DNA from 3 places in the Gardnerella sp. c11Ua_71 genome. Region 3 is predicted to be linked to each of the others. Evidence: riboswitches for the same ligand, from Rfam matches in the RefSeq annotation. Region 3 holds a riboswitch; each other region holds the start of a gene.
The links. A riboswitch is a leader RNA that binds a small molecule or an ion and turns the genes downstream of it on or off. The one in region 3 is predicted to bind thiamine pyrophosphate.
Positions count from the first base shown of each region.

Region 1 (10,210 bases), 100 kb from region 3:
CCTCCAGAAGATCGTTTACCAGTCTTGACTTATGTTGGAGCATATGAAGATGCACAAGTTGCAGCCTGTGTGAAACGTGAATTATTGCGTGGAGGACAGGTATTTTACGTGCATAATCGAGTAGAAGATATTAGTAAAATTGCCTCTAATATTCAAAAACTTGTGCCAGATGCTCGAGTGGCGATTGCGCACGGAAAAATGGGTGAGAAGCAACTTGACACTATTATTCGTGATTTTTGGCATAGGGATATTGACGTTCTTGTTTGTACTACGATTATTGAAACAGGATTAGATATTTCTAATGCAAATACGCTTATTGTAGATCACGCTGACAGATTCGGCTTAAGCCAGCTTCATCAATTACGAGGACGAGTTGGCAGAGGTCGTGAGCGCGCATACGCATACTTTTTGTACGATCCTACTAAGCCTATGACTCAGCAGGCTCACGACAGGCTTGCAACAATCGCTCAATATACTGCTCTTGGCTCTGGTTTTGATGTTGCTATGAAGGATTTGGAATTGCGCGGAACTGGCAATTTGCTTGGCGATGCTCAGAGTGGGCATATTGAAGGAGTCGGATTCGATTTATATGTTCGGATGGTATCTGAAGCTGTTGAAAAATATAAGGAACCAGATCATAAAGAGTCCATATCTGTTTCTATTGATTTGCCAATAGAAGCCTCAATTCCAGTATCTTATATTGATTCAGATAAATTACGTTTGGAAGCTTATAGGAAGCTTGCTGAAGCTCAGAATGATGAAGACTTAAAAGAGATTTTCAATGAGTTAAGCGATAGATATGGGAATCCTCCTAAATCCTTACAAACATTATTTGATGTTGCAAGATTGCGTTTTAAAGCTAAACAAATGGGTGTTAATCAAATAAGCATGCAAGGTAAAACTGTGCGCGTTATTGGCGTAGATCCAGCTCAATCTGTTTGGATGCGTTTGAGTAGGATCTACAAGGGAGCACAGTTTAAGCCTGTAACCCACACAATGATTTTTCCATCTCCTTTTGCGTCTGTTCTAGGAGATTCGTCGTCTATGAGTGAAAAAGAGATAGTCGAATGGACTAAACAACTTTTAGAAGACATTGATTGGTAAAAATTAATCGGTGAGTTTTAAATAGTAGACATGTCACTTTAAAGCAAGTCTTAAATCATCTTCAATAGAAACATGATTTGTAGGTCTTCCTTGCGAATCAACACTGCTTCTATCGATATTCCATTGCCTTGATATTACGCCATTTTGAAGCATTAGAATACGATCTGATAATCTTACAGCTTCCGCAATATCGTGAGTAACCATTATTGTGCTCCAGCCGTTTTGTGTTCTTAGCTTAGCTAGAAGATCTTGCATGTCTAGTCTTGTTAAAGCATCTAATGCGCCGAAAGGTTCGTCTAAAAGCAATAGCTCTGGGTTTCTTACTAATGCTCTAGCTAAAGAAACGCGTTGAGCTTGACCGCCAGAAAGTTGAGAAGGCCATTTATCGGCGTATTCTTCTAATTGCATTTTGCTAAGAGCATTATTTGCAAGTTTTTTAAGATTGTTTTTACCGTCCGAAAGACCAAAAACAACATTTTCACCAATTTTTAGCCATGGGATTAATCTTGCATCTTGGAATCCTATAGCCTGCATATCTGTAACGTTTATACTGCCGCTTGTAGGTTTTAGTAAACCAGATATTACTTTAAGAAGCGTTGTTTTTCCGCAACCTGATCTGCCAATAAGCGAGACAAACTCGCCTTGCTTAATGTTTAAATTAATATCTTTCAAAACCTTATAAGTGTCGTCAAACGCTACTTCGATATGTGTTAAAGAAACACAGTAGGAATTGTTGCCATTATCAGCATTATTTCCATTGTTTTGAATGTTCATATTAACTCCTACTGTGTTTTTATTTTGAAAATTATTTATCGTATTTTAAAGGTTTAGGTTATTTGCTGCAATCCATTACGGAATCATCCAAGTTTGTTGGAGCTTGCTTAATTAAACCATATTTTACGTATTCTTTTGCCTGAACCTTCATCATTTCTAAGCCTTTCTTATCGATTGGCTTAATTGTTGGATTATCGAATTTTTCAATCTGCTTAATGATTGTATCGCTTGCTCCAAGTTGCTTATAAGCATTCCCGATAACATTCTTTTCTTTATGCGACTTATTAGCTTCGCGAACAAGAGCGTTATACATTTTTTTAACGAGTTCAGGATGTTTCTTAGCAAATTTTCTAGAAACAATGTGAATGGTAACATTCATGTTGCCATACTTTTTAGCGTTAACAAGTAATTTTGACCCAGGGGTTGTCATCGCTGCAGCAAGATTCTGATCGAATGAGGAAATTGCATCAATCTGTCCAGATGTAAATGCTGCTTGGAAGTTCTTAGGGCTCATCTCTACTTTATGCACTTTAGAAACGTCTAAGCCGCTTTTATCGAATGCGCGGTGAAGCATGTAATCGCCAGTATCACCGTTGTGAATGATAGCAACTTTCTTTCCATATAAGTCTTTTAGTGTTTTTACGCCGCTTTTTGCGGATGCAACGATTCCTTGAGAATCACCATTGTAATATTCGAGCGCAAATGCAACCCAAGGTTGACCTTCTGCAATCAAATCAATAAATCGTCCAGTTCCAGTAGTTGTTGCATCAGCGCTTCCGCTCATAACTGCGGTAAGACCATCAACTGGAGTGTATGGTCCAGTATAGGTGACTTTTGCTTTTCCAAATTCTTCTTGAAGGAATTTTTCATTTTTTAACGTTGTCAAATAGTTTGCTGTAGAAAGATAAGCAACCCTCATTATTCCCGTATCTTTGCTAGAAGATTGGGAGTTATTTGCAGGTTTTTGAGCTCCGCCGCAAGATGCGAGAGCGATAGTTGCGCAAAAAGCGCATATTGCCGCAATAGAGCGTTTGCTAGCAATTTGTATTTTGAAATTAGCCATGATTTGGCTCCTTTATCTTTATTTTGTGTTTTTCTTATTTGGTTTATTTGGTTGTTGGTTAAATTTTGTTGATTAAATTTTTATAAAAATTGACTTATTTTTAAAAGTATCGTTAAAAGTATCTTTAAGATTCACAGAGGATTTTATAAATTCTTTATTTACGTGAATTTCTAAAATCAACTCTTTGTTAAGATTCTCTATTTACTCTGCGTTCTGGCATAAGCCAATATTCGAATATGTTTGCAGTAACTTCTGATCCAAGTCCTGCAATCGCATATAGAATAATACATGCCATCATTTGATCTGGTCTAAAGAATTGTTGAGCTCTAGAAAGAATATATCCAATTCCTATTGAAGAATTAACTGTTTCACAAGTAACTAACGCAACCCATGCTACGGAAATTGAAAATCGCAATCCTGTCATAAAGTTAGCTAATGTTCCTCGCATAAAAATTGTTGTAAAAACAGTAGATTTTTTAACGTTATAAGCTTTTGCAAGTTCTATTAGTTTAGGGTCAATGTTCCTTACTCCATCTCGAATATTTACATACATTGGCCCAAAAACACCAAGCGCTATAAGCATTATTTTCATCATTTCGTCCACGCCGAGAAAAATGATCAATAAAGGTGCTAATGCTGGGAATGGTATGGATCTAAGCATGTGACTTGGTTTATTTATTACTGATTCTCCTACTTTGCTTCCGCCAGAAATTATTCCAGATGGCAAAGCAAAAGCAATTCCTAAAAGAAGACCAGCTACAACTCTAAATATGCTTATTGCAAGAGACGGTAGTAATATTCCTTCGTTGTTTAAGTCAACAAATGCTTTTATTACCTCGCTTGGAGATGGCAAAGCGCGATTTTCGACGGGAGTTAAGGTTATTAAAAACCATAAAAAAAGAATCGCTATAGTAGAAAGCCAAGCTTTTAAGGAAGTAAAAGCTTTACGATGCAGTTTTGCAATCGCGCTAAAAAGGTTATTCATAACGACATTCCCTTCGATAGTTTTAGCTATATCAGGTTCGACGGGTATGATCTCAGCAATTACAATTAAATAACTGCACCCCGTGTCAGTTTGTTATTATCGTATAAAGGCATGGACAAATCGCGAAACGCTTAGATCATATAGTCTTATATGCTTGACGACTTACATTATGAAATAACGTCCATAAAACGCATTAATCTTAAATATGTTACACAACCAACAAAATGAATAAGGAGTAGTTGTGGCAGCTATTGAAAGCGTATATGCACGCGAAATTCTGGATTCTCGTGGAAATCCTACCGTTCAGGTTTATTTGGAGACCGAAGATGGTGCTCAGGGCATTGGCTTAGTGCCTTCTGGTGCTTCGACTGGTGAGGCTGAGGCTTGGGAGCGTCGTGATGGCGACAAGTCCCGTTATCAGGGCAAGGGTACTTTGGAAGCAGTTAAGGCTGTTAATGAAGTAATTGCTCCAAAGGTTATTGGCATGGATGCCTCTGACCAGCGTGCTCTTGATGAAACTATGGTTGAGCTTGATGGTACTCCAAACAAGGGTAAGCTTGGCGCAAACGCTATTCTTGGCGTTTCTCTTGCTGCTCTTTATGCAGCTGCTGAGTCTGCAGAGCTTCCATTGTATCGTTACATCGGCGGAACTAACGGACATATTCTTCCAGTTCCAAACATGAACATTATGAACGGTGGCGCTCACGCTGATTTTGCAACTGATATTCAGGAATACATGATTTCTCCATACGGTTTCGCAACTTACAGCGATGCTTTGCGCGCTGGTGTTGAGGTTTATCACACCTTAAAGAACGTTTTGAAGAAGGAAGGCTTGGCTACTGGTCTTGGTGACGAAGGTGGCTTCGCTCCAAAGATGAAGTCTAACGAGGATTCCTTGAAGTACATCATGGATGCAATCGAAGCTGCAGGTTACGAGCCAGGCAAGCAGATTGGTATTTCTCTTGACGTTGCTTCTTCTGAGTTCTACAACAAGGAAACTGGTAAGTATCGTTTCGATGGCGAAGAGCGCGAATCTGCTTACATGCTTGATTACTACGAGAAGCTTATCAACGAGTATCCAATCGTTTCCATCGAAGATCCATTCCAGGAAGAAGGATGGGATGATTGGGCAGCAATCACCAAGCGTCTTGGTGATCGTTTGCAGTTCGTTGGCGATGACTTGCTCGTCACCAATCCAAAGCGTTTGGCTAAGGGTATTGAACTTGGAGCAGCTAACTCCTTGCTCGTAAAGTTGAACCAGATTGGTTCCGTTACCGAAACCCTCGACGCTATTGAGCTTGCAACCAAGAATGGCTTTACTTCTATGGTTTCTCACCGCTCTGGTGAAACCCCAGATACCACCATTTCTGATCTTGCTGTTGCTAAGAACACTGGTCAGATTAAGACTGGTGCTCCTGCTCGTGGTGAGCGTATCGCTAAGTACAACCGCTTGCTTGAGATTGAGGAAGAGCTTGGCTCTACCGCTCAGTACGCTGGTTACAGCGCATTCAAGGCTTGCAAGAAGTATATGAAGTAATATACTAGGGCTTTTATAAGTTCTTCATAAGACTTGTTTAAGCTTTTTAAGCTTTGAGCTGAAGTTTATTTTCGGTCAGTCGCAATAAAATGTGGCTGACCGTTTTTGTATATTTTCAATGATTTCTTAAAATTTTAAAAAAATTTTTCTAAAATTACTTTCATTATCTCCAAAATAGTGCTATTTTTATGAAAAACTAAAAACAGAAGGAGATGTTTCATATGAGAAAAGTCGCTGTTATAGGCATGGGTAATGTTGGTGCTGCAGTAGCCCATCAGCTCATTATTGGTGGTCACGTTGACGATTTGTATCTTTATGATTCAAATGAAGCAAAAGTTAAGGCTGATGCTCTTGATTTTGAAGATTCAATGGATAATGTACCTTTTAACGTTAATATCACAGTAAACGACTATGAAGCATTAAAAGACGTAGAAGTAATCGTAAGCGCCTTGGGTCATATAAAACTTTTGGATGTTCATCATCCAGATCGTTTTGCGGAGCTTAAGTATAACCGTAACGAGGTCGCAGAAGTTGGTGCAAAAATTAAAGCTTCTGGATTCCATGGCGTTTTGATCGATATCACTAATCCTTGTGATGCTATTTGCCAGCTCTACAAGGAAGCTACTGGACTCCCATACGAAAGAGTTATTGGTACTGGCACTCTTCTTGATTCTGCTCGTTTGCATCGTGCTGTAGGAAAGTTCTTCGGAGTTCATCCTAAGGCAGTTAAAGGTTATAGTTTAGGCGAGCACGGCGATTCACAGTTCGTTGCATGGTCTACGGTAAAAGTGTTAGAGCAGCCAATTACTGATCTTGCTGAGGAAAAGAACATTGACTTGGATGCTGTTGATGATGAAACTCGCGAAGGCGGTTTCACTGTGTTCTATGGAAAGAAATATACCAACTACGGTATTGCTGCAGCAGCTGTTCGTTTAGTGAATGCTGTAATGACGGATTCTAGAGAACAGATGCCTGTATCCAATTATCGTGAAGAATATCATTCTTATCTTTCTTATCCAGCGATTGTTGGTCGAGATGGCATTGTTGAGCAGTGCAAGCTCGATTTGACTGAAGAAGAGTTGCAAAAGTTGCAGCATTCTGCAGATACGATTTTAAGCAAAGCTCAAATGGAATAGTTGGAAATCTAAGTTTTAAAAGAATTTTGAGTATGATTTTGTGACCAGCTCCTATATGGATAGCTGGTCACAATTTTTGTATTTTAGCGTGTATTTTGTTCATATTGTGTAATAATGATTTTTTAGGATAAAAGTAAATATAAGGTGTATTTACACGTCGAATATTTAAAGTAACTTAGAAGTATGGTTTTGAGAAATCGCCGCACGGCAACAAGTACAGTTGATGAATCAAATCAGCCAAAGAAAAAAAGGCTGTTTTCTGGTTCGTTCGTATTTGTTTTTATGATAGTAGTGGCGTTTCTTTGTTCTATAGAATTTGTTTCAACAATTCGAAATTATGCGTTAAGCTTGGCTGAGTTACACGCTTTGCAAAGAGATGAGTCTGCTCTAAAAGACAAAAAACAGGAGTTGGATAATAATATTGATCGCTGGAAAGATAAAGCGTATGTTACCGCACAAGCTAGGGATAGGTTAGGATTCATATTCCCTGGAGAACAAGCTGTTAGAGTTGAACACCCAGAAGCTGTTACAGGAGTTGTACCAGAATCATTTAATAAAGATGAATCACAGTATGAAGAAAGAAAAGCTCTTCCTTGGTATAGTGATTTGTTCTATTCTCTTCATAAAGCAGATAAGCCAGATGATATGAGTATGAAATCTCAAGACGATGACGTTAACGATTCTAATAAGGATAAGACTTCTAAGCATAATAAAATGGATAAAAGTCGCCAGCAAAATAAACATCGGGAAAATAAAGAGCCAAAATCTACAGATAAGAAACAGAGTAATACAAGTAGACAGTAGTAAGAAAATATTAAAGTACTTTATTTTAAAATCATGCAAATGCATAGGGGAGTTAAAAACATGGATTTGAATATACAATCCTTAGTAGATAGTTTGTTGGAAAACCCTGCAAGTGATGCAGATAGGGATATTGTTAAACGTCAATTGGGAAGATTCCCTAGGGGCATGGTTGCAGTTGGAGCTAGATGCGCTTGCGGACGTCCTCTTGCTGTTATTACAAGACCATGCTTAGAAGATGGAACTCCTTTTCCAACTACATGCTACTTAACAAGTCCAGAAGCTGTTAAAGCAGCTTCGCATCTTGAAGCACAAGGTTTTATGAAGGAATGCAACAATTTATTGAATAATGACAATGATGTTGCAAAAAAATATGAGCAGGCACATAAATACTATTTAGAGTTTCGTCACGAATTAGCTATTCGATTGGAAGATAGTGAAGAGCATATTAAAGATATGAGTGCTGGGGGTATGCCTGTTCGTGTTAAGTGTTTGCATGCCTTGCTTGCGCAAAGTCTTGTAATGGGTAAGGGTGTGAATCCTATTGGCGATATGGTGTTAAGCAAGGTAAAAAATGAATTTGACCCTAATATTTGTAAATGCACTACTCCTTGGAGTGATGATGCTAATGAAATTGAAACTGAGAAATTATTGAATGCAAAATCTTTGAACACCAATACAATCGTTGGAACTAATAAATCGGTTTGCGTAGCAGCAATTGACTGTGGCACGAATTCGATTAGATTAAAAATTGCAAAAGTTAATGCTAATGGTATGCGCGATGTTGTTCCTAGAATGCTTAGAGTTGTAAGACTTGGTCAGGGAATTGACGAAACGCATATGTTTGCTGAAGATGCTTTGCAGAGAGTTAAGTCTGCTGCCAAAGAATTTGCAAAAGTACTTAGTGAACACAAAATAGATGCTATTCGTTTTGTAGCAACATCTGCAACTAGGGATGCGCTAAATAGAGACATTTTTGAACAGATGATGTTTGATGAGCTTGGCGTACGCCCTGAAGTTATTAGCGGAACAGAAGAAGCTGCTTTGAGCTTTTTGGGAGCAACAAGTGTGGTTTCTAGAAAAGATTTGCAAGCCCCTTATGTTGTTGTAGATTTAGGTGGTGGGTCTACTGAGATTGTTCTTGGTGGAGATGGTGTGAATATTGCAGAAGATAAAGTAGATTCCGCGTATTCAATGAATATTGGTTCCGTTAGAATGACTGAGAGACACTTGCATACAGACCCTCCAACAGAAGAAGAAATTTCTTGCGCTATAAAAGATATTGACAAGAATATAGACGAAGCTTTTAAGCATGTTAACGCTGGTAAAGCTCGCACGATTATTGGTGTTTCTGGCACTGTTACAACTATGGCAGCCCTTGCTATTGGATTAAAACATTATGACCATAAGGCTGTTGATGGAGTAAAAATCGCGTTGGATCAGGCGTATACAGTTAATGACAGGTTCTTGCATATGACAAGAGAACGTAGACGTACTTATGCCACTATTCATCCTGGAAGAATTGATGTTGTTGGTGGAGGTGCAGTTGTGTTGAGTCGTGTGCTTGAACGACTTGCAAAAGCGGCGTATGAAGACCATGGTGGTGTTCTAGATACTTTTGTTGCTAGTGAGCATGGTTTACTAGATGGAATCACGTTAGATTTGGGTCGTAGAATTCTCGCCACACGCTGAGTTGTTTTTAATAGTATTATATGGCATAATAATTGTCTGTTGCCTCCGTGGCGGAATTGGCATACGCATCAGACTTAAAATCTGACGCCCTTACGGGCTTGTGGGTTCGAGTCCCACCAGAGGCACAAATATTACGCTGCGAATTTATTTTTTACGTATTTGGTGTTAATTTTTTGTTGCAATTCGTAAAAATTTTGGTTTAATTAATCTCTTTTCTATAAAAATATTTGTTTACAGTCTTGCGTTAATCGAGAATCGTACTAATCTATACCATTAATTGCAATAAAAGCAATAATAAAAATACAAGTAATATCGCAAATTAGGAAAAGAGACATAATGGCTGATTTAGAGGTTGCTCCAGACTTTAAAAATGCCTATGATTCTTACGATCATAGTGATTCTGCTCTGTTGAACAAACTGGCTGGCAATTTTACTGTTTTGCCTAACGATAATCCTGTTTCGGATGCAAAGCGAGCAGAGCTGATTGATAAGCCTGCTTTTGGTCAGATTTTCTCCGACAATATGGTTCATATGTCTTGGACCAAGGGAGAAGGCTGGTCGGATAGACGTGTTGAGCCTTATGGGCCATTAAAAATGGATCCAGGTGCTTCTGTGTTGCATTATGCCCAAGAATGCTTTGAAGGTTTAAAAGCATACAAGCGAACTGATGGATCCATCTGGCTTTTCCGTCCAGATATTAATGCGGCACGATTCCAGAATTCTGCGAAGCGTTTGTATTTGCCAGATCTTTCTATCGACGATTTTATTGGATCTGTTGCAGCCTTAGTTAAGCGAGATAAAGAGTGGGTTCCAAGCCGACGCGAATATACTCTTTATATGCGTCCGTTCATGTTTGCTTCCGAGCCGTTCCTAGGTGTGCGAGAAGCTCATGAGGTTGAATATTGTGTTATTGCTTCTCCGTCAGGACCATATTTTAAAGGTGGCTTGAAGCCAGTTAGTATTTGGGTTGAAGATCAGTGGTTCCGCACTGGTCCTGGTGGTACTGGTTTTGCTAAGTGTGGTGGAAATTATGCGGCTTCCTTGCTCGGTGAATACAAGGGTATTGAACACGGTTGCGAACAGGTTTGCTTCGTTGATGCAGCAACTAAGACCTATTT
Region 1 covers NZ_JARFVR010000004.1:166,405-176,614, forward strand. Annotated here, with positions in the region: gene mfd (transcription-repair coupling factor) at 1-1,104, shown strand, start outside; gene P0106_RS04460 (ABC transporter ATP-binding protein) at 1,138-1,878, opposite strand; gene P0106_RS04465 (ABC transporter substrate-binding protein) at 1,937-2,941, opposite strand; gene P0106_RS04470 (ABC transporter permease) at 3,129-3,926, opposite strand; TPP riboswitch at 3,917-4,019, opposite strand; gene eno (phosphopyruvate hydratase) at 4,168-5,463, shown strand; gene P0106_RS04480 (L-lactate dehydrogenase) at 5,685-6,599, shown strand; gene P0106_RS04485 (FtsB family cell division protein) at 6,783-7,403, shown strand; gene P0106_RS04490 (DUF501 domain-containing protein) at 7,464-9,092, shown strand; tRNA gene P0106_RS04495 (tRNA-Leu) at 9,134-9,217, shown strand; gene P0106_RS04500 (branched-chain amino acid aminotransferase) at 9,429-10,210, shown strand, end outside.
Region 1: linked by a shared signal. The riboswitch ahead of P0106_RS04470 (ABC transporter permease) and the one ahead of thiC (phosphomethylpyrimidine synthase ThiC) in region 3 are both predicted to bind thiamine pyrophosphate.

Region 2 (10,210 bases), on a different contig from region 3:
AAAAAGTTTGGTTTAATATTTCCAATTGAAAGCGCTTTTGCGACTGTAAAGTCAAGAATGCATCCTGCTGCAAAAAGAACAGCAACCAACACCAAAGACGTAACATCTAAAGCATGCTTTTTAATGCTTACAGCATTAATCATGCTACCTGCATGTCCATTAATTTCCTGATTCATAATCTTCTCCTTTATGTTGCGATAATCAAGTTTTAATTATCGACTTTTGTTATTTATATATGTTTTGATATTTATTTATATTGATTTAAATTAATTTGTTTAATTATTTTTCAATTCTGATTTACTTATGCAAAACGAGTCGAATTGGAGTGTAAAGAACTTCAACAACAACAGCATTAAACACAGCAGTTCCCAAGATGATTGGAAGCATAACAAGAACAGTGTTTGGAGAGTGAAGAATAAAGAAGGATGCGATTGTTGCAAAAATCATTCCAGAAATAACAGTTGCAACAAACGTAGAGATAAATGGGAACACACTGAACTTTCTAGCAGCATCCTTAGGAAAAGCTTTTAAGTATCCCATAAGCACTAACGTCATAATGATTGCTGCTGGAATATCGCAAGCGTATTCAAGACCAGGAATCGAAGTGTTAAATTGAATCAAAGTAGCAGCTAATGCGCCAATAATCGCACCTTGAATAACATTTGGACGAACAAGCAAAATAGACAAGCAGAACGATGCAATAACAAATTCTGGCTGAATATTTCCAATCGAAAGCGACTTTGCAACTGTAAAGTCAAGAATACATCCTGCTGCAAAAAGAACAGCCACCAACACCAAAGACGTAATATCTAAAGCATGCTTTTTAACATTTACACCTTTAAGTAAATCCGCAGCCTGATTAACACTAGATTCAGCAGAAGTAAATGAGGTTTCCTGCTTAGTTTCATTAATTTCCTGAGCCATAATTTTCTCCTTTTATGTAGATTTTTATGTTGATTGTTTTAAACAATTTTTTAATTGTTTTTTATGTTTATAGATTTGTTTTAGACGTAAAATTAATCCAAATAGATTTGGCTTTCTGGAGATATAAAAAAGACCTCCAGGTTTACCCTAGAGGTCTTTTACAAGCCTAAACAAGCAGCTTCTAAAACTTTAGAGTAAACTACGCCAAAGAGAAGTCTGCCACCACCACATACGAGCAGCATCAAAAGTATCGCGAGCTTGAGCATTCATGTTACGCATGATAGCCGCCTCCTTAATACTTAGCTGCAAAGCTAAACGCTTAATGTGATCAATCACAAATCCAAAATCGTAAATCGTAAAATTTACGATATCCGTTTGTGTTGTGTTTGATGCTAACACTATAAAAGTACAAATGCAAACAAAAATAAAAAATTAATGGAAAAATTTTATAAAATCCAAAACAATAATCTTCAATCATCCCCGAAATTTCAAGCGAAACAACGCAAAACGCGCGAAATAAAATATTACATAGCCAAACGTCATACACAAACGATATAGTCAAAGTCGGTTCGGGGTGCGTAAAAACGCTGAGATTACACCCGTTAAACCTGATCTAGGTAGTGCTAGCGAAGGGAAAATCATGGAAGAATTAAACGAATTAAATGCAAATATAGATACAAATATAGATACAAGTTTTAGCGTTCGCGCAAGAAGACGAATGTTTCTAAATGACGTTAGATCATGCATAGAAAGAGTGAGAGCAAAGAAGCCACTAACTCATTGCATAACAAACAATATTGTTCAAGAAATAACAGCAAATGTACTACTTTCCGCAGGAGCTACGCCAATAATGGTATGCGACCCAGATGAAGCAGCAGGCATTGCAAAAATAGCGTCAGGCGTTCTAGTAAATGTTGGAACATTCGAAGAGATAAAAGGCAAAGCCATACGCAAAGCAATAGAAACTTGCGAAGAAACACAAACTCCTTGGGTACTAGATCCAGTTGGAGTTGGAGTAGACGAATTAACCACTAGAACAAAATTTGTAAGAGAAATAGTAAAACGAAACCCAACAGTAATACGAGCGAACGCAAGCGAAATATTAGCTTTAGCTGGGCAAAACAGTCAGATGAAAGGCGTAGATGCGCAAGATCCAGTAAACTCCGCGCTAGAAGCAGCCAAAAAACTGGCAAAAGAATACGGATCTGTAATATCAATATCTGGAGAAAAAGACGCGGTATACGGTCACGGATGCCTAGTGCGAATAACTGGCGGACACAAGGCTATGACAAAAGTTGTAGGAACTGGGTGCGCTCTTGGATCATTAGTGGCGGCATATGTGGGTGCAAACCCAGAGCGCCCAGTGGCAGCAACAGTGGCTGCACACGTGCACGCTGCAGCAGCTGGAACGTTTGCAGCGAGACAAACAACCGCACCAGGAACATTCAGAACACTGTGGATCGATGCGCTGCAAACATTAAGCGTAAACAACATGTTTGAACTAACAAACATTGAGTTCAGCATAGAACCAACAGATTGGACGCTTTACCTAGTAACAGATCCACGAATGGGAAACCGTAGCGAAGAACAAGTTGCAGTAGAATCCATAGATGGCGGAGTGACAGTAGTTCAATTGCGAGATAAATACTCCAACGATACTGAAATATCAGAAAAAGCCATAAAGTTACGCAAAACACTTATAAAAGCAAAACATGGAGATATACCGATTTTCATAGACGATCACGTTGACACCGCAGCAAAACTGGGATTCAACCTGCATATTGGTCAAAAAGACACGCCTTTCGTTACAGCACGTAAATCCATGCCAGCCGAATGGATGATTGGACTTTCTTGCGCAAGAGTAGACCTAATGGAAAAAGCATATAAAGAGTGCAAAGAGAACGATACTCCACTTCCTGATGTTATAGGAATCGGAGCTGCATTTGCCACAAATACTAAGGCGCATGATGTTCCTCCTCTTGGAGTTGAAGGCGTAAATGAAGTAGCAAAAGTAGCACACAGCATGGGTGTAAAAACTCTAGCGATTGGTGGAATACACGAAAACACCGTTTTTCCAATCAAAGACCTAAGCATTGATGGAGTATGCACTGTATCTGCTCTCATGTGCGCTGAAGATCCTAAAAAAGTAGCGAGCGATCTTAAAAGCGTAATAACTCGCTAAAGTATGCATTAAAGTCACAAAGATTGGCTAATAGCGTATACTTTCAATCCCTAGCAACGTGTATACTTTCACAAGTTGCGGGCTTGTAGCTCAGTGGATAGAGCGTCTGCCTCCGGAGCAGAAGGTCGTGGGTTCGAATCCCATTAAGCCCACATTGTATGTTAGTATTAATTTCCTCCAAGAAGAGCAAAAGTACCGTAATATACAGCAGCGATTAAAGCGATAGCAGGAATAATTAAGCACCCAATCATAAACACATAATCGCGTTTATTCACATGGCTTATACGTGCATGAGATCTTGGGTTTTCTCCGCCAAATCCACGCGCTTCCATAGCCGTAGCCAAAGTTGTAGATCTTCGAATAGACAGCACCAAAAGAGCAAAAGCTTGAGGCATAAAAGCCTTAATCTTACTATCATCACCAAGTCCGCGAGAACGCCTAGATGCACTGAGAGCAGCCCAATCATCTTGAAGGACGCTAAACAATCGCATACCAGCTAATCCACCGTAAACAAACCTATCTGGCAATTTCATAACTTGACTAAAAGCATCAGCTAAATCAGTTGCATCAATGCCAATAACAGTAACAATAGCTGGAACACCGATAGCTAAAATTCTGATGAATGTTGCAATTGCAAGAGTTGTGGAATGATCACTTACATGAATAATTCCCCAATCAAACCATGTTGCTCCACCTGATTTACCATACAACCACACTGCTAATGCAGATCCAGGAGCACCAACCCATACAGGCCAAGAAAGTTTAATAACTCGCAAAGGGTTCATTTTAACAACCCAAAGAATCACAAACTCCAAAACCAAAGCTATTGTTGCAGAAAGCCAGTCGAGAGTAAACAAAAGCGGAACCGAAAGTAGGAAAGCTCCAAGCATCCTATACACAGGATTCAAAGATGCCAAGAATGGAGAATAACTTGATGCGCGAGCTGCCTCATCACGATGGTTCACATCGCTAACTTCTATTCGAGATATATTCGTTGCATCTGTTGACGAAGATAATGCTAAAGATTCTTGTGAATTATCTACATTTTCAGACTCATAAGATTCGTCATTAGTGGAATCCACATTAGTTTTAAGTTCCACTAAACGCGCTCCAAGCGCATCTACTAACTCTCTATCATGAGTAACAACAATAACACTAACTCCATCTGCGCGAAGGCTTGCAATGAGTTTTATAATTTGTAACCAAGTTTTACGATCCTGTCCAAAAGTCGGTTCATCTAAAATTAAAACTCTTGGAGCTGCAGCCAAAGATGCGGCAACAGTAAGTCTACGCTTTTCACCTCCAGATAAAGTGTATGGGTTTGCGTTAGCATATCTAGATAGGCGGAATCTATCTAATAAAGACTCTGCTTTAGTTTTAGCGTCTTCTTCACTCATTCCAGTTCTAATAGGACCTAGCATAACTTCTTCAAGAACAGTTCCACACGCAAACTGATGTTCTGGATTCTGGAAAACGTATGAAATTCTTTTAGCAAGATCAGTAGACTTCCATTTCATAGGATCGGTGCCACCAGCGCCTTCGCAAAGATCCTCACTAGCTACAACCTGACCTTCTAAAGCTGGAATTAATCCTGCCAAAGTTAGAGATAAAGTGGATTTTCCAGCACCGTTTGCTCCAACTAATGCTGTGATTTGTCCAGAATTAAATTTCAAATTTATATTTTTTGCTATTGGAGTACTCGTATGACTAATCGCAAGGTTTTCTGTTGATAGAACTACTCTTCCATCACCTTTTGCTGGATCGCAATCTGGTTCACCTTCAACATAAATCCTACCAATTCTGCGATCTTGCGGATCTTTATACTTGTCAGGAAGCCAAATCCCAAGGTTTTCAAAATCAAGATCGCTTCTACTGAACACTTCGTCTGGAGTTCCATCTGCAACAATAACTGTTTGCGCAAACTCGTCTCGCGCAATATCATCATCGTGAACATAATTATTCTTTTCAGTATTGTTCACAGAATTATCAAGACCAAGAACCACTACTCTATCAATCAAATCAATCCAAGGCTGCGCATGATGTTCTACAAGAACCATTGTTGCATTGGTATCGTCTAAAACTTTACCAACAGCTTTTACAATCTGATTAACACCATCTGGATCTAGATTCGCAGTAGGCTCATCTAAAAGAAGCACACTTGGCTTCATAGCCAATGCTCCAGCCAATGCCAGACGCTGCATTTGACCACCACTTAAATGGGCGGTAGAACGGTGTAACTGTAATCCTTCTAAACCTACTTCTTCAAGACTTTTATTAACAAGATCCCATATTTCTTTACGAGGAACATTCATATTTTCAGGACCGAAGGCGACGTTATCTCCTAAACGCTGAAAAATAGCTTGAGCCTCTGGATCTTGTAACACTAATCCTACTCGCCCACGCGCTTTATGAACTGGTAAATCATCTACGAATACTGAGCCTTCGCTTACACCGCCATCTTCATCTTCTACTAAAACATTCTTCTTCGAATCAGGCTTTGAATTATTTGAGCTAGATTTAACAATATCACTACCAATCAGCCCAGCAGCACCTTCAAGAATTGTGGATTTGCCTATGCCCGATGCACCAAGCAACAAAACTCTTTGCCCTGCTTCAATTGTTAGGTTCAACCCGCGTACAGCAAAATGTTTGCGAGAAGCATGACGATAACCCCAATTATCAAAACGTAGCTGAGCATTGCAGCTAGCCGATGGAAGGAATGTTTCGGCATCCTGCGTATTAGTTTTGTTCAAAACTGGCGTTTCAAATGCATCGGGCATAGCAAAATCCTTTATGGCAATGATTTTTATTTAATTATTTTCTATCTATTTTTTAATTTTTTCTTTTAGAATCATTTAGATCTGCTACGGACTTTTTAACGACCTAAAAATCCTAAAATGTCTTTATTACAAACACGTTTTTGACTTATCCTAATAACAAAACGTCATATCAGTGATTTACATCGCTGATTGCATTGCAATAAGACATTTTCTTTCGACATAGATATGTGCCTTACTGTTCTTTCACTACGACTTATGCGTTGGCTTAAATCGTAGGTCACCATTAAGGCACGGGAAAAACAGATCTCCGTGCGCCAGCATTACCTGGATTCACGTTCAAGCGGTTTCTCTCAGCTTTACAAATTAATGCAAAGCACCCGTGTCGTGTGAAGATTTTACGTCACTGCGTAGACTCGTATACAAACGCTAAAATTTTATATAGCGATTGTATACGAGTTGTTAAGTTTACTTAGTTAGACGATCTAAAAGCAAAGCTTCAGTTACGATATTCGATTTCAAGCCAGAAAGAGAAATCGACTCGTTAGGACTATGCGCATTAGACTTTGGATCTTCAGGTCCAGTCACCAAAACCTGAGCTTTAGGGAAAATTCGTTGCAATTCTGGAATAAATGGAATCGAACCACCTTCACCCTTATTAATAGGATCCACGCCAAAAGCATCCTTCATAGAAGCTAAAGCGTCCTTAGTTGCTACAGCATCAGGATCCATAGCCCAACCCATACCATTGTCAACTGGCTCTACAGTAACTTGCGCACCGAATGGGGCGTTTGCAACCAAAAAGTCGCTCAAAGCTTTTTGCGCTTCTTCTGGACGCTGGCAAGGCGCAGTTCTAAGCGAAAGTCGCAAGCGCGTTTCGTGAGCAATCACGTTAAAGCTTTCTTCTACAGGATGAGCATCCATACCAATAACAGTCAAGCTAGGCTTAGTCCACATGCGAGCAGCAAGAGAACCAGTACCAGCAAGCTTATAAGAATCCACTACTGAAGAATCTGCGCGAACTTGAGCCTCATCCAAATCACGTTGCAAACCGCCAACAGGTTCCTGAGATTTAATTCCAGGAACATCCAAATCGCCTTCCTTGTTATAAAGAGAAGCAACAAGCATTGAAGCAATAGTATAAGCATCTAAAATTGGTCCGCCAAACTGTCCAGAATGAACCTGATGACCAAGAACCTTCACTTTGACGTCTACTGTAGTGTTTCCGCGCAAGCTAGTAGTAAGACTTGGAACATCTGCAGACCAATTTCCAGAGTCTGCAACAATAATAACGTCTGATTCAAACTCATCTTTATGAGCTTCGATGAATGGAATGAAACTTGGAGAGCCCATTTCCTCTTCACCTTCAATAAATACCTTAATATTTACGCCTAAATCTTCGCTTAAAGCGCGCAAAGCACCGTAGTGAATTGCAATTCCGCCGCCATCATCAGCACTACCGCGACCATACAAGCGACCATCTACTTCAGTTCCTTTGAAAGGATCAGTATTCCATTCGCTTGCATCTGGAACAGGCTGAACATCGTGATGAGCGTAAAGCAAAACAGTTGGAGCGTTAGGATCCACAATACGAGATCCAACTACTTCAAAAGCTCCAGGAGTACCATCCGGATTCTGAGACTGCTCAACGCGAGCATCTACACCCACTTCGCGCAAAACTTCAGCCACATACTCAGCCGAAGCACGCATATGATCTCCAGTAATGCCTTTAGCAGAAACAGCTCCTAAAGAGATCTTCTTATTTAATACGCTAATAACATCTTCCCAAGCGTTTTGCACGCGCGAACGCACATCATCAACATCTAAACCAGCCATAAGTCCTCCAAAAAACAGTAGATTAGTAAAAACATTAGTTGAATTACTACTATCAGACTATTCATAACCAACGAAATTGCTCATAACGCGTCTAGTCTGTTGGGTAATCTGCAAACATGACATGGAATCCATTCGTAAAAAAATCTGCTGATAATGGTGCACAAAATGGCAATCAATCAGCGACTAATGAAAATAGTGAAAATAAAATAGAAAATAAGGCAAAGACTCGCACAAAAAACGCTCCAACGCCGAAGCAAAGCGAAGCTACAGCGCAGAATCTTAGACCGTTAGTTCCAACGGATAGAAAAGCAAGCGCAAAGGCTGCGCGAGCCAGATTGCGCGAAAAAGAAAATGCTCAATACGATGCGATGAAAAATGGAGACTTAGCTCATATGCCAAAGTCAGAGCAGCTTCCATGGAGAGTTTATATTAGAGATTATGTAGATGCGCGTTTCAATATTGGCGAATTTTTTGTGCCGTTTGCAATCGTTATTATGCTCTGCATATTCTTAACTCAAAACTTCTTATCCACTAAGTATATTGCTCTATATTTTGCTCTTGCGATTGTTCTTTACGCATATCTTTTTGCTGCAATTATTGACGTTATAATAATGTGGCGCAAGCTTCGTAAAGAGCTTGTTAAACGATATGGCGAAGTTTCTGTTGGCAAAAGCTCTAGATCCGCTATGTATGCTTGCAGTCGAGCAATACAAATGCGCAGATGGAGACTTCCAAAGCCGAGTACACCAAAGCGCGGTAATTGGCCTAAATAAATCGCTAGTATGCTAACAAAGCTATGATTTATAGCATAAGCGTGTTTAGGGTATGATTACTAAGCAATAAAGCAACAAAATACAAAGCAATAAAACGCTAATATTATGTATTAGGGGATAAACGCAAATGGCAAACGATAAAGCAAAAGGCATTAAGAAGCCAGGCATGATTTCACAGATTGTGCGTATTTACAAGTACACGCATACAGACGATAAGCAGCTTCCACTTTGGCTTGGCTTAGCTTTTGTAGCTCCTGTTGTGCTGTGCATTGTAGCTGGTGTTATTATTAGATGGTCCATTTTGACTTGGATCATGATGGTAATAACAGCGCTTATGCTGGGTCTTTTACTGTTTACTGTTGTTCTCACTAAACGCGCAGATAAGGTTGGCTATGCAAGACTAGAAGGAAAGCCTGGAGCTGCAGCTGGCATTGTCTCTGCTATCAACAAAGGCGGATTTACTTTCCCTCAACAACCTGTGTGGGTTGATCCTCGCACAAAAGATGCTATTTGGCGAGGAACTGGCTTTAACGGAATCTTCCTTGTTGGCGAAGGTAACTATGAGCGTTTAAGCCAAGCTATGAATCGCCAAGAGCACGCAATTAAAAGTGTTACAGCAGGATCTAATATTCCTGTTTACCGCATTTGCGTTGGTAATGGTGAAAATCAAGTTAGACTTAGGGATTTAAGAAGTAAGGTTTTAAAAGCTAAAACTTTAATGCCTACAAATCACAAGTTTGCTTTGCTTAAGATGATTCACCCTAATCGTCGCTTCTTCCTCACTAAAACTGAGCTTGCAATTTTGAATGATCGTTTGCGTACACTACAGGGCAAATCTGGGTTCGGTATTCCAAAAGGAATTGACCCAACTCATGCTCCTCGAGTAAGTCGCAGAGCTTTAAGAGGAAAATAAATCATAGGTTTTAAATAAAAAGCATAAAAATAAACCAGACGTTCCAATCGGTTCGTCTGGTTTTAATATATTTTAAGCGACTTTATATAACTTTATATGACTTTACGCAATTATTATTCGCGCGTTATCTGCGACTCTACCCAATCCACAATGTAAGGAGCGCACTCCTCCACTTGGTCCATTGCAATCTCAAACTCTTTAGGACCTCCGTACCATGGGTCAGCCAAATCTAAAACAGCTTCGCGACCAGCTTGTGGTTTTTCTAAAGACGGATCAAACGATCTATACATGTGAACAAGACCACGTTTTTGCGCTGGAATAATCCTGAGCAAAGATTGCATATGCGAAGCAGTCATTGGAAGAAAAAGATTTGTTTCCTCTATTTCGTCTCGCTCAATCCTATGCGCAAAATGGCTTAACGGCAAAGAATAACCCCTACTTTTAAGCTCTCTTTGCGCACGCCTATCAATCGGATTCCCGTATTCTTCGTCGCTTACGCCGCATGATTTTACAGCAACAACATCGCTTAATCCTCTAAGCTTAAACTCGTTACGCAAAACTATTTCTGCCATTGGAGATCTGCAAATATTCCCTGTACAAACCGTCATAACAACATACGGATGCTTAGCATCTACGTGAATTTTGTTTAAAGATTCCATACATATCCTTAATCTAGCTTATTTTTTAGCTTTAATTGGCTTATATACCATAAACTTGTATTTTACGTCGAATTGTTTTGCACCAACTTTTATAGCTGATTCTTGCCAATCGCCATCACGTGCAACTTTCCACAATCCATCATCTA
Region 2 covers NZ_JARFVR010000001.1:62,775-72,984, forward strand. Annotated here, with positions in the region: gene P0106_RS00365 (tryptophan transporter) at 1-176, opposite strand, end outside; gene P0106_RS00370 (hypothetical protein) at 298-924, opposite strand; TPP riboswitch at 1,485-1,577, shown strand; gene thiM (hydroxyethylthiazole kinase) at 1,565-3,106, shown strand; tRNA gene P0106_RS00380 (tRNA-Arg) at 3,186-3,258, shown strand; gene P0106_RS00385 (ATP-binding cassette domain-containing protein) at 3,274-5,886, opposite strand; gene P0106_RS00390 (dipeptidase) at 6,352-7,719, opposite strand; gene P0106_RS00395 (DUF3043 domain-containing protein) at 7,836-8,492, shown strand; gene P0106_RS00400 (DUF4191 domain-containing protein) at 8,620-9,405, shown strand; gene P0106_RS00405 (low molecular weight protein-tyrosine-phosphatase) at 9,519-10,064, opposite strand; gene P0106_RS00410 (dihydrofolate reductase) at 10,083-10,210, opposite strand, start outside.
Region 2: linked by a shared signal. The riboswitch ahead of thiM (hydroxyethylthiazole kinase) and the one ahead of thiC (phosphomethylpyrimidine synthase ThiC) in region 3 are both predicted to bind thiamine pyrophosphate.

Region 3 (10,210 bases):
TCAAGCTGTTCCTTGCGCAAAACGTTGATGTTTGCGTGGTACAAGCCGTGACCGTTGCCAGCGTCCAAAATACCAACCAAATTCGTTATACGCTCGTCTTCATCTCTTCCCAAACCATCTGGAGTAATGGTGTTGGTCAAAGAAATACCATCGAGAGCATCGTCATAGTCAATCTTGCCAACGGAGAACATGGATGGAAGCATACCGTGAGAATCCATACCATTTTCTGGGTTTGCACCTGGAGCGTAAGGAGTGCCCTTCTTGTGGCCAGATGGGAAGGAACCAGTGTTCTTGCCGTATTCAACGTTAGAAGTAATAGTCAAGATAGACTGAGTTGGAACAGCATTACGGTACACAGGCAAACGCTTTACCTGACCCATAACAGTGCTTACAACCCACTTTGCCAAGTCATCAGCACGATCGTCATCGTTACCGTAGATTGGGAACTCTCCAACCGTCTTGTAGCCAACGATTAAGTCGTCTTCTGCGCCTTCGATGTACTCATACTCATGACCTTCAGTGGTCTTAGCATCCTTGTTGTAGATTGGGTAAACCTTTGCATACTTCAAAGCAGCCAAGGAATCTGCAGCAATAGACAAGCCAGACATACCGCAGCCGAGTGTACGATAGACTTCCCTATCGTGCAAAGCCATCTCAATGGACTCGTATGCGTACTTATCATGCATGTAGTGGATGATGTTCAAAGCCTCAATGTAGGTTTCGGAAAGCCATTCCAAAGCCTTCTCGTAATTGGCCTTAACCTTCTCGTAGTCAAGAGTTCCGTCGGCTTCTGGCTTGATTGGGTCAATAACACCCTTATCAATAACCTGCATGCCAGTCATTTCATCGCGACCACCATTGATAGCGTAGAGCAAAGCCTTTGCGGAGTTAACGCGTGCAGCGAAGAACTGCATTTGCTTACCAACGCGCATTGGGGAAACGCAGCAAGCAATAGCAGCGTCATCGCCCCAGTGCTCACGAATATCTTTATCGGACTCGTACTGAATTGCAGAAGTGTCGATAGAGATTTGTGCGCAGAAACGCTTGTAGGCTTCTGGAAGCTTTGGATCCCAGAAAATAGTGATGTTTGGCTCAGGACCTGGCCCAAGATGCTCAAGAGTCAAAGTGTTGAGCAAACGGAACGAAGTCTTAGTAACAAATGTGCGACCATCATCGCTGAAGCCAGCATCGGACCAAGTTGCCCAATATGGATCTCCAGAGAAGATTGCGTCGTAATCCTTAGTACGCAAGAAGCGAACAATACGAAGCTTCATAACCAAAGCATCAATGATTTCCTGAGCATCGGTTTCGTTGATTAATCCAGCCTTCAAATCACGCTCAAAGTAGCAATCGAAGAATGCGGAAACACGTCCGAAGCTCATTGCAGCGCCATCCTGGCTCTTAACAGAAGCAAGATAGCCCATGTAAGTCCACTGAACAGCTTCCTTAGCGGTTTGAGCTGGGCGGCTCAAATCCAAGCCGTACTCGTTACCCAAGTTGATAAGCTGCTTCAAAGCCTTGATTTGCTCATCGTGCTCTTCGCGGAAGCGAATCCAATGCTCAATCTCGGTCTCAGTAAAGTCGTTGCGGTATGGAATCGAATCCTTATCGCGCTTCTTGAACTCAATAAGCATATTTACGCCGTAAAGAGCCACGCGACGATAATCACCGATAATACGACCACGACCATAAGCGTCTGGCAAACCAGTCAAAATCTTATTGTGGCGAGCAATCTTAATATTCTTGGTGTAAACACCAAACACGCCATCGTTATGAGTCTTGCGATAAACGGTGAAAATCTTCTTAATTTCTGGATCTACTTCCTTGCCGGCTTCCTTAATAGCCTGCTCAACCATTCGCCAACCACCGTTTGGCATCATAGCGCGCTTGCAAGGTTCGTCAGTTTGCAAACCAACGATTACGTTATCTACTTCTGGGCTTTCAATGTAGCCTGCTGGCATTGCGTCGATACCTGCTGGAATATGGGTTTCAACGTCGTATACGCGGCGCTCACGCTCAACTGCCAAGTAATTGTCATCGAGATACTTCCACATATGCTTAGTTTTTTCGGTAGCGTCTGCCAAGAACGTCTCATCACCCTCGTATGGGGTGTAATTCTTTAGGATAAAGTCACGAACGTCAATATCTTTTTCCCAATTGCCGCTTGTAAAACCATCCCACGCTTTTGCACGAAGATCCTCTTCGCTGAGAACGGATGCATCCACTGATGCCATATTTGACTCCTTTCGTATCCACGACGCTTCTTCACGTCGCCTTCTCTACTATGTTAGAGCAACGTTCAAACAGTACACGTCGATTTTTGGCATTTTTAACGTGAGTTACCTCACATTTTACTGTTTTTTAGCTTATTTTTAGTAAAAAACGCTAGTTTGAATACTCAAACTAGCGCATATGCAATATGTAGTTAATCAACGAATGCTTGCGACTTTTCCCAAGACGTATCCAAGATTTCGTCTACTCTCTAAACGCGGTTGTTACTGGAATTCGCCTATCTCTTCCAAACGCAATCGCACTAACTTTTGTACCTAACGGATACTGCCTACGCTTCCATTCTGCGCGGTCTACAAGCCTAATAACTGTATCAACTGTGCGCTCATCAAAACCATCTGCAAGCAAATCCGCTCGCCCGTGAGCAAGCTCAATATGAGCTTCCAACACTTTATCTAGCAAATCGTATTCCGGCAAAGAATCAGAATCCTTTTGCCCTGGTCTTAGCTCTGCACTTGGAGGCTTAATAATCGAGTTTACAGGTATAAGAATGCCATCTTTTGGAGCATTGTCTTTAGGAAAATCTTCACTACCAGCAATAGGCAACATTCCAAGACCTACTCCATTTTGAGCAGCACGATTTCGCCATCTAGAAAGCGCCCAAACGCGAGTCTTAAACAAATCTTTAATAGGAGCATACCCTCCTACCGCATCTCCATAAATCGTAGAATAACCGCATGCAAGCTCCGACTTATTGCCAGTAGCTAAAGCCAGCAAACCTTTCGAATTAGAATACGCCATAACAATCACGCCTCTAACTCGCGCTTGCAAATTTTCTGCAGCAACACCTTGCAAATCAAGCTGATTTTGGAATGACTTAAAAAGTGGCTCAATGGGCTGAATATCGTAGTGTGCTCCAAGTCGCTTAGCTAAATCGCAAGCGTCGTCTTTAGAACCAAGCGAAGAATACATGCTTGGCATTGAGATTCCCCAAACGTTTTGTCCACCGCAAGCATCTGCCGCCATAGTTGCAACTAGCGCAGAGTCGATTCCGCCAGAAAGTCCTAAGCAAACACCCTTAAAGCCGTTTTTACGCATATAATCTCTAAGTCCCAATACACATGCGCAATAAACTTCTTCGTCTGGGTCTAATTTTTGAGCAATTGTTGAGCACTTTTGTGCATCTAAATCTGTATCAAAATCAACAAAACTTAAGTCTTGATCAAACATTTTAGAACGCTCGATCAAAGACCCGTCTGCGTTTACTACAAAGCTGCCGCCATCAAAAACAAGATCATCTTGAGCACCAACTTGATTTACGTAAACAAGAGGAGCATTAACCTCTTTTGCACGCTTTTGCGCAAGCTTTAAGCGGATATCCGTTTTGCCTTCTTCGTACGGAGAACCGTTGATTGTTACTAAAACATCAATCCCCTCTTTAGAAAGACGCGCAACCGGGCCGCCATCTTGCCAAATATCTTCGCAAATAGCAAATCCTAATTTTGTGCCTTTAACGTTTAGAATTCCGCAATCATTTCCAGAAGAAAAAATTCTAAATTCGTCAAAAACGCCATAATTTGGCAAGAAATGCTTGTCATAAACAAGCTCCACTTTTCCGTCATGAATAACAAGCAAGCGATTTCTTGGCTTACCTAACTCATCGTCTACACCGACTGTTCCAACTACAACGTATAAGTCACCTAATCCGCTATCTTTCAAGCTTTCAGCAAGACTATAGGCAGCTTCGTTAGCTGCTTTTCTAAATGTCGCACGCAAAGCAAGGTCTTCGATTGGATACCCTGTTAGTGTCATTTCTGGAAACACAACAATATCAGCGTTTCCACTACTTGCATCTTTGCAAAATCGCAATATTTCATCCGTATTTTTGCTTATGTTTCCAACGCAAGTGTCAATTTGAGCTAAAGCTAAACGCAAAGAAGTCATGTTTTTATTATAATCCATGTTGCATAAGCCGCATTGTATAAAGTCATATTGCAATAAAAGCATCCACTAAACAGAAAAATCGCAAAACGCCAATCATAAAAAACAAGCGAAAAACAAAAAATCAATCGCAAGTATAAAAAATTAATTGTCACATATCTGCCTGATTTCATTAGTATTGCTAACTCGTCATAAATTATACAAATAGAAAATAGGTAGCGAAGAAGATACAAAATCGCATATATTGATATTCCGTTGCTAAGAAACAAAACATCAACGAACAAAAAACATTAAAGGACAAGGGGAAAAATATGAAAATCACAAAGAAGAACACAAAGATTATTGCAGCTTTTACAGCACTAACTGCGATTTTGGGGCTTTCACTAAGCGCATGCGGATCTTCTGCAAATGGAGCAACTAAAGACGATAAGGTGATTAAGGTTGCAGCTTCCCCAACTCCTCACAGCGATATTTTGAACAAAGTAGTTAAGCCAATTTTGCAAAAACAAGGCTATAAGTTGGTTGTTAAGGAATTTACTGACTACGTGCAACCAAATACTGCTGTAGAAGAAGGCGAAGCAGACGCAAACTACCATCAGCATTTGCCATACTTAGATAACTTTAATAAAGAAAGAGGAACGCATATTATTTCTATTGCTGGAATCCACTTTGAACCATTTGGACTTTACCCAGGAAAGACTAAAACAATTAAGGACTTAAAAGATGGCGCAACAGTTGCGGTTCCTAGCGACCCAACCAACGAAGCTCGCGCACTTCTTCTTTTGCAAGATGCAGGTCTTCTTAAGCTAAAGAATCCAAAGGATGTTAACGCAACAAAGAAAGATATTGTTTCTAATCCAAAGAATCTAAAGTTTAAGGAAATAGACGCTGCTTTGGTTCCAACAGTTGTTAAGGACGTTGATTTAGCTGCTCTAAACGGAAACTACGCTATTCAAGCTGGATTTAACCCAACTAAAGATCCTCTTACAAGCGAAAAAGTTGGAGGCGTAGCTGCTAAGACATACGAAAACATTATTGCTGTTAAGAAAGGATCCGAAAAGCTTGCTAAAATCAAGGCTCTTGTAAAAGCGTTAAAAACAGATGCAGTTCGTGATTTTATAAAGAAAAACTACAACGGCGCTGTTTTGCCAGTTTTCTAAGATGATTGCATTGTTCTAACCTTAAGCAAATATGAGATATGTGCCTCACAAAAGCATAGAGGCACGTGCCTCATATTTGCTTTTCAAAATCAGTGAGAGATAATATGATTCAAATTGAGCATCTTTATAAAACTTACTCAAGTGGTAAGCAATCGCACGAAGCACTTAACGATATTAATTTAACTATTGAATCAGGCGAAGTATTTGGTATTTTGGGATCTTCTGGAGCTGGAAAATCATCATTAGTCAGATGCATGAACTTGTTAGAACGTCCAACATCTGGAAGAGTGCTAATAGACGGAAAAGATATTACGGACGCCAAAAATAGAGATTTATCTAAAATAAGATCGAATATTGGAATGATTTTCCAAAACTTTAGTCTTTTTCAACAGCGAACTGTGTTACAAAATGTGACTTTTCCTTTGGAACTAAACAACACTCCTAAAGAAAAAAGAGAAGAACGAGCAAAGTATTTACTCGATTTAGTTGGATTAAAAGATTTAGCAAACCGCTACCCTGTTCAGCTTTCTGGCGGACAACAGCAAAGAGTTGCAATAGCGAGAGCACTTGCTAATAATCCTTCTATAATGCTTTGTGACGAAGCAACAAGCGCCTTGGATTCAACAACTACAGCACAAATACTTGACTTGCTTAGAAGAATCAACCGAGATCTTAACGTAACACTGGTTATTATTACTCACTCGTTAGCAGTAGCAAGAAATATTTGCGATAGGGTTGCTATGATTGACGGCGGAAAAATCGTAGAGATCGGTGACACTTCAACACTTTTCAAAAATCCTCAAAGCAATATTTTAAAAACGCTTATTGCAGACGAACATGTTGAAAACCATAGGGGAACTAAATCCAATAATAGTAATTCCGAAAATGGAATAACCACTAATAGCGCAACAAACAATGGGGTGAAATAAAAATGCCAGAAAATATTTCACAATTTATAGACGAATATGGAGAACTACTTATTGAAGGCACAAAAGATACAATATCTATGACTTCAATATCTACACTATTCGCATACGTAATAGGATTACCAATAGGAGTTCTTCTTATAACAAGCGCAAAACAAGGAATACGTCCTAACTCATATTTGAATGCGGTTTTAGGTTGGATTGTAAATATTGTTCGCTCAATACCGTTTATAATCCTACTTGTTGCAATAATTCCACTTACTAGACTTATTGTTGGAACGTCTTTGGGAGTTTCTGGCGCTATTGTTCCTCTTGTTTTAACAGCTGCACCATTCGTAGCGCGAATTGTTGAGCAATCTCTTGCAGAAGTTGATGGAAGTCTTATAGAAGCTGCACAAAGTTTTGGCGCAAGCAATACGCAAATAGTATTCAAAGTATTGCTTTTTGAAAGCTTGCCTTCATTAATTCGTGGAGCGGCATTGACTTTCATTACACTTTTTGGATTCTCTGCAATGGCTGGAACTGTTGGCGCAGGCGGTCTAGGAGATATTGCAATTCGCTACGGATATCAGCGTTACCAATACGATGTTATGAGTGTTGCTGTTATTTTCTGTATTCTTCTTGTGCAAGTAGTACAAACTGTTGGAGATTTAATATCCAATAAAATCAACCATCATGAACGTCGATAATATCCAATAAAAAGTCACAAATAAAAAAGTCACAAATAAAATCCTAGTAGCGTAAGATACAGTAAAATCTATTAATCGCTTCTAGGATTTTCTATTTATCAAATGATCAACCATTCAACATGCCTACGATTTATTAAAAAGATACCAAATAATGTAGAATGTCTGAGTCACAACATTTTGCAGGGGTGCTTTCTTTTTAAAGAAGGCTGAGATAGGCGAAAACCTGACCCTTCGAACCTGTTAGTTAATACAACGTAGGGAGCAACGATTAAGTATGACCTCAAACTATCCATACGCATCAATGCGTGACCAGTTCAACCTAAACACATGTTTTATTGCAAATCCTAAACTATGCAAAAGTCGCGCACTCACGGATATAGTTGACGACTCTTTACGCGCAGGATCAACATTTATAAGGCTTAATTGTGCGGATGAAAGCGCAAAAGAAATCACATCAATCGCACGAGATATTGCACAAATCATAGAAGATAACGATAAATGTGATTCAGTAACTTTCGTAATAGACGGAAGAGTTGACGTTGTCTGGCAGGCAAGAAATCAAGGAATTAAAGTCGATGGAGTTCATCTTGCACAAAGCGACATGGAACCAAAAGAAGCACGAGCACTTTTAGGAGAAGACGCAATAATCGGCTTATCTGTTGAAACAGAAAGTCTTGTTAAGGTTATTAATGAACTTCCTGATGGCTGCATTGATTATATTTGTGTAACAGCAATGCATAATCCAGAAGATGGTTGCGAAAACACTACTCCAACTTACGAATTAGAACCAAATCACACTATTTTAGATGAAGCAAAGATTAATACTATTTGCTCAGCAAGCGATTTTCCAGTACTTGTTGGAGGAAGAACATCTTTAGAAGATGTTGAAATGATTGCTCGCAGTAAGGCTGCAGGATTGTTTGTATCTGAAGCATTGTACGCAAGCGAAACACCAGAATCCACAATGAGTGAATTCGTGGAACGCTTTACACACATTCGCGGCAATCAAAAGCACGGTTACGCAAAACGCGTTATAGTGCAGGAAAAAGCTGACGAGAAAGCTAGCGATACTCCAAAATTCATTAATGCTAAAGAAGCAAAAGACGCTGCAAAATTAGCAAAGCAGCAGCGCGTTGATATCGCTTCTCGCGGATGTACTCAAAGAGACAAAGCTCATATTCGTAAAACTACTCCAGTTCACTTTGAATATGAATATGGTTCTTACGATTTGGAAGTGCCGTATACAGAAATTAAGCTTTCTGACACTCCAGGCGTTGGCCCTAACCCACCATTTAAGGATTACAACACAGAAGGTCCTAAGTGCGATCCTAAAGAGGGCTTGGCTCCTCTTCGTCTTGATTGGATTAGAGATCGCAATGATGTTGTTGAATATGAAGGTCGTAGTCGAAATCTTCAAGATGACGGTAAGCGAGCTATTAAGCGAGGAAAAGCTTCTAAAGAATGGCGTGGTCGCACTCATAAGCCGATGAAGGCTGCAGATCATCCTATTACACAGATGTGGTATGCAAGGCATAATATTGTAACTCCAGAAATGCAATATGTTGCAACTCGTGAAAACTGCGATGTGGAACTTGTTCGTTCTGAAGTTGCAGCTGGTCGCGCTGTTATTCCTTGCAATATCAACCATCCTGAAGCAGAACCTATGATTATTGGTTCTCGCTTCTTAACTAAGCTCAACGCAAACATGGGTAATTCTGCTGTCACATCTTCTATTGACGAAGAAGTAGAAAAACTTACGTGGGCTACTAAGTGGGGCGCGGATACCGTTATGGATCTTTCCACAGGTAACGATATTCACACAACTCGAGAATGGATTTTGCGTAACTCCCCTGTTCCGATTGGCACTGTGCCAATGTATCAGGCTTTGGAAAAGGTTGAGGATGACGCTTCTAAGCTCAGCTGGGAATTGTTCCGCGACACTGTTATTGAACAGTGCGAGCAAGGCGTTGACTACATGACTATTCACGCAGGCGTACTTCTTCGATACGTGCCTCTTACTGCAAACCGCGTAACCGGTATTGTTTCTAGAGGCGGTTCCATTATGGCTGAATGGTGCTTGCAACACCATCAAGAAAGCTTCCTTTACACTCACTTCGAAGAATTATGCGAGATTTTCGCCAAGTACGATGTTGCGTTCTCTTTGGGTGACGGCTTGCGTCCAGGAAGCTTGGCTGATGCTAACGATGCTGCTCAGCTTTCCGAACTTATGACTCTTGGAGAGCTAACCAAGATTGCATGGCAGCATGACGTTCAGGTGATGATTGAAGGCCCAGGACACGTACCATTTGATACGGTACGCATGAATATTGAGATGGAGAAAGCAATTTGCCAGAATGCTCCATTCTATACTCTTGGTCCTTTAACAACCGATACTGCACCAGGATATGATCACATTACTTCCGCTATCGGCGGCGTTGAAATCGCTCGTTATGGCACAGCAATGCTTTGCTACGTCACTCCTAAAGAGCATTTAGGACTTCCTAATAAGGACGACGTTAAACAAGGTGTTATTGCTTATAAAATTGCTTGTCACGCTGCGGATCTTGCTAAGCATCATCCGCATGCCATGGATCGAGATAACGCTATAAGCAAGGCTCGTTTCGAGTTTCGCTGGCTGGATCAGTTTAATTTAAGCTACGATCCAGATACCGCTATTGCTTTCCATGACGAAACGCTTCCAGCAGAGCCAGCAAAAATGGCTCACTTCTGTTCCATGTGTGGACCAAAATTCTGCTCAATGGCTATTTCTCAGAATATTCGCAAGCGTTTCGGTGGCGCAGCTCAACAAGAACAACTTGTTGAAGAAGCCCGCAGTCAGGCTATTGCCGAGGGTATGAAAGAGATGAGTAAAAAGTTCCAGGAAGCTGGTTCAACGTTATATCAAAGCGCCAAAGCGTAGAGTATCTATGTTTCTAAAGTTTTGATATTACGAAAATAAGGCGAGTTAGTGCAAGATTAATCCTGCTCAAGCTCGCCTTATTTTTATTTGCAACAGTTTTATTTGCAACAATTTTGAACAGTCTTTAACATATGGGAAAATCGCATTATGACACTTATCAATATGCATACGTCCGAAGGCGATATAAAGATTAATCTTTTTGACGATAAAGCGCCTATTACAGTAAAAAATTTCGTTGACTTGGCGACTGGTTCAAAAGAGTGGATGAATCCTTTTACGGGAGAAAAATCCAACGAACCATTCTATGACGGTTTGACATTCCATCGTATTATCAAAGACTTTATG
Region 3 covers NZ_JARFVR010000004.1:62,000-72,209, reverse strand. Annotated here, with positions in the region: gene pflB (formate C-acetyltransferase) at 1-2,234, opposite strand, end outside; gene P0106_RS04055 (NAD+ synthase) at 2,476-4,173, opposite strand; gene P0106_RS04050 (MetQ/NlpA family ABC transporter substrate-binding protein) at 4,482-5,330, shown strand; gene P0106_RS04045 (methionine ABC transporter ATP-binding protein) at 5,435-6,259, shown strand; gene P0106_RS04040 (methionine ABC transporter permease) at 6,262-6,945, shown strand; TPP riboswitch at 7,117-7,223, shown strand; gene thiC (phosphomethylpyrimidine synthase ThiC) at 7,220-9,865, shown strand; gene P0106_RS04030 (peptidylprolyl isomerase) at 10,013-10,210, shown strand, end outside.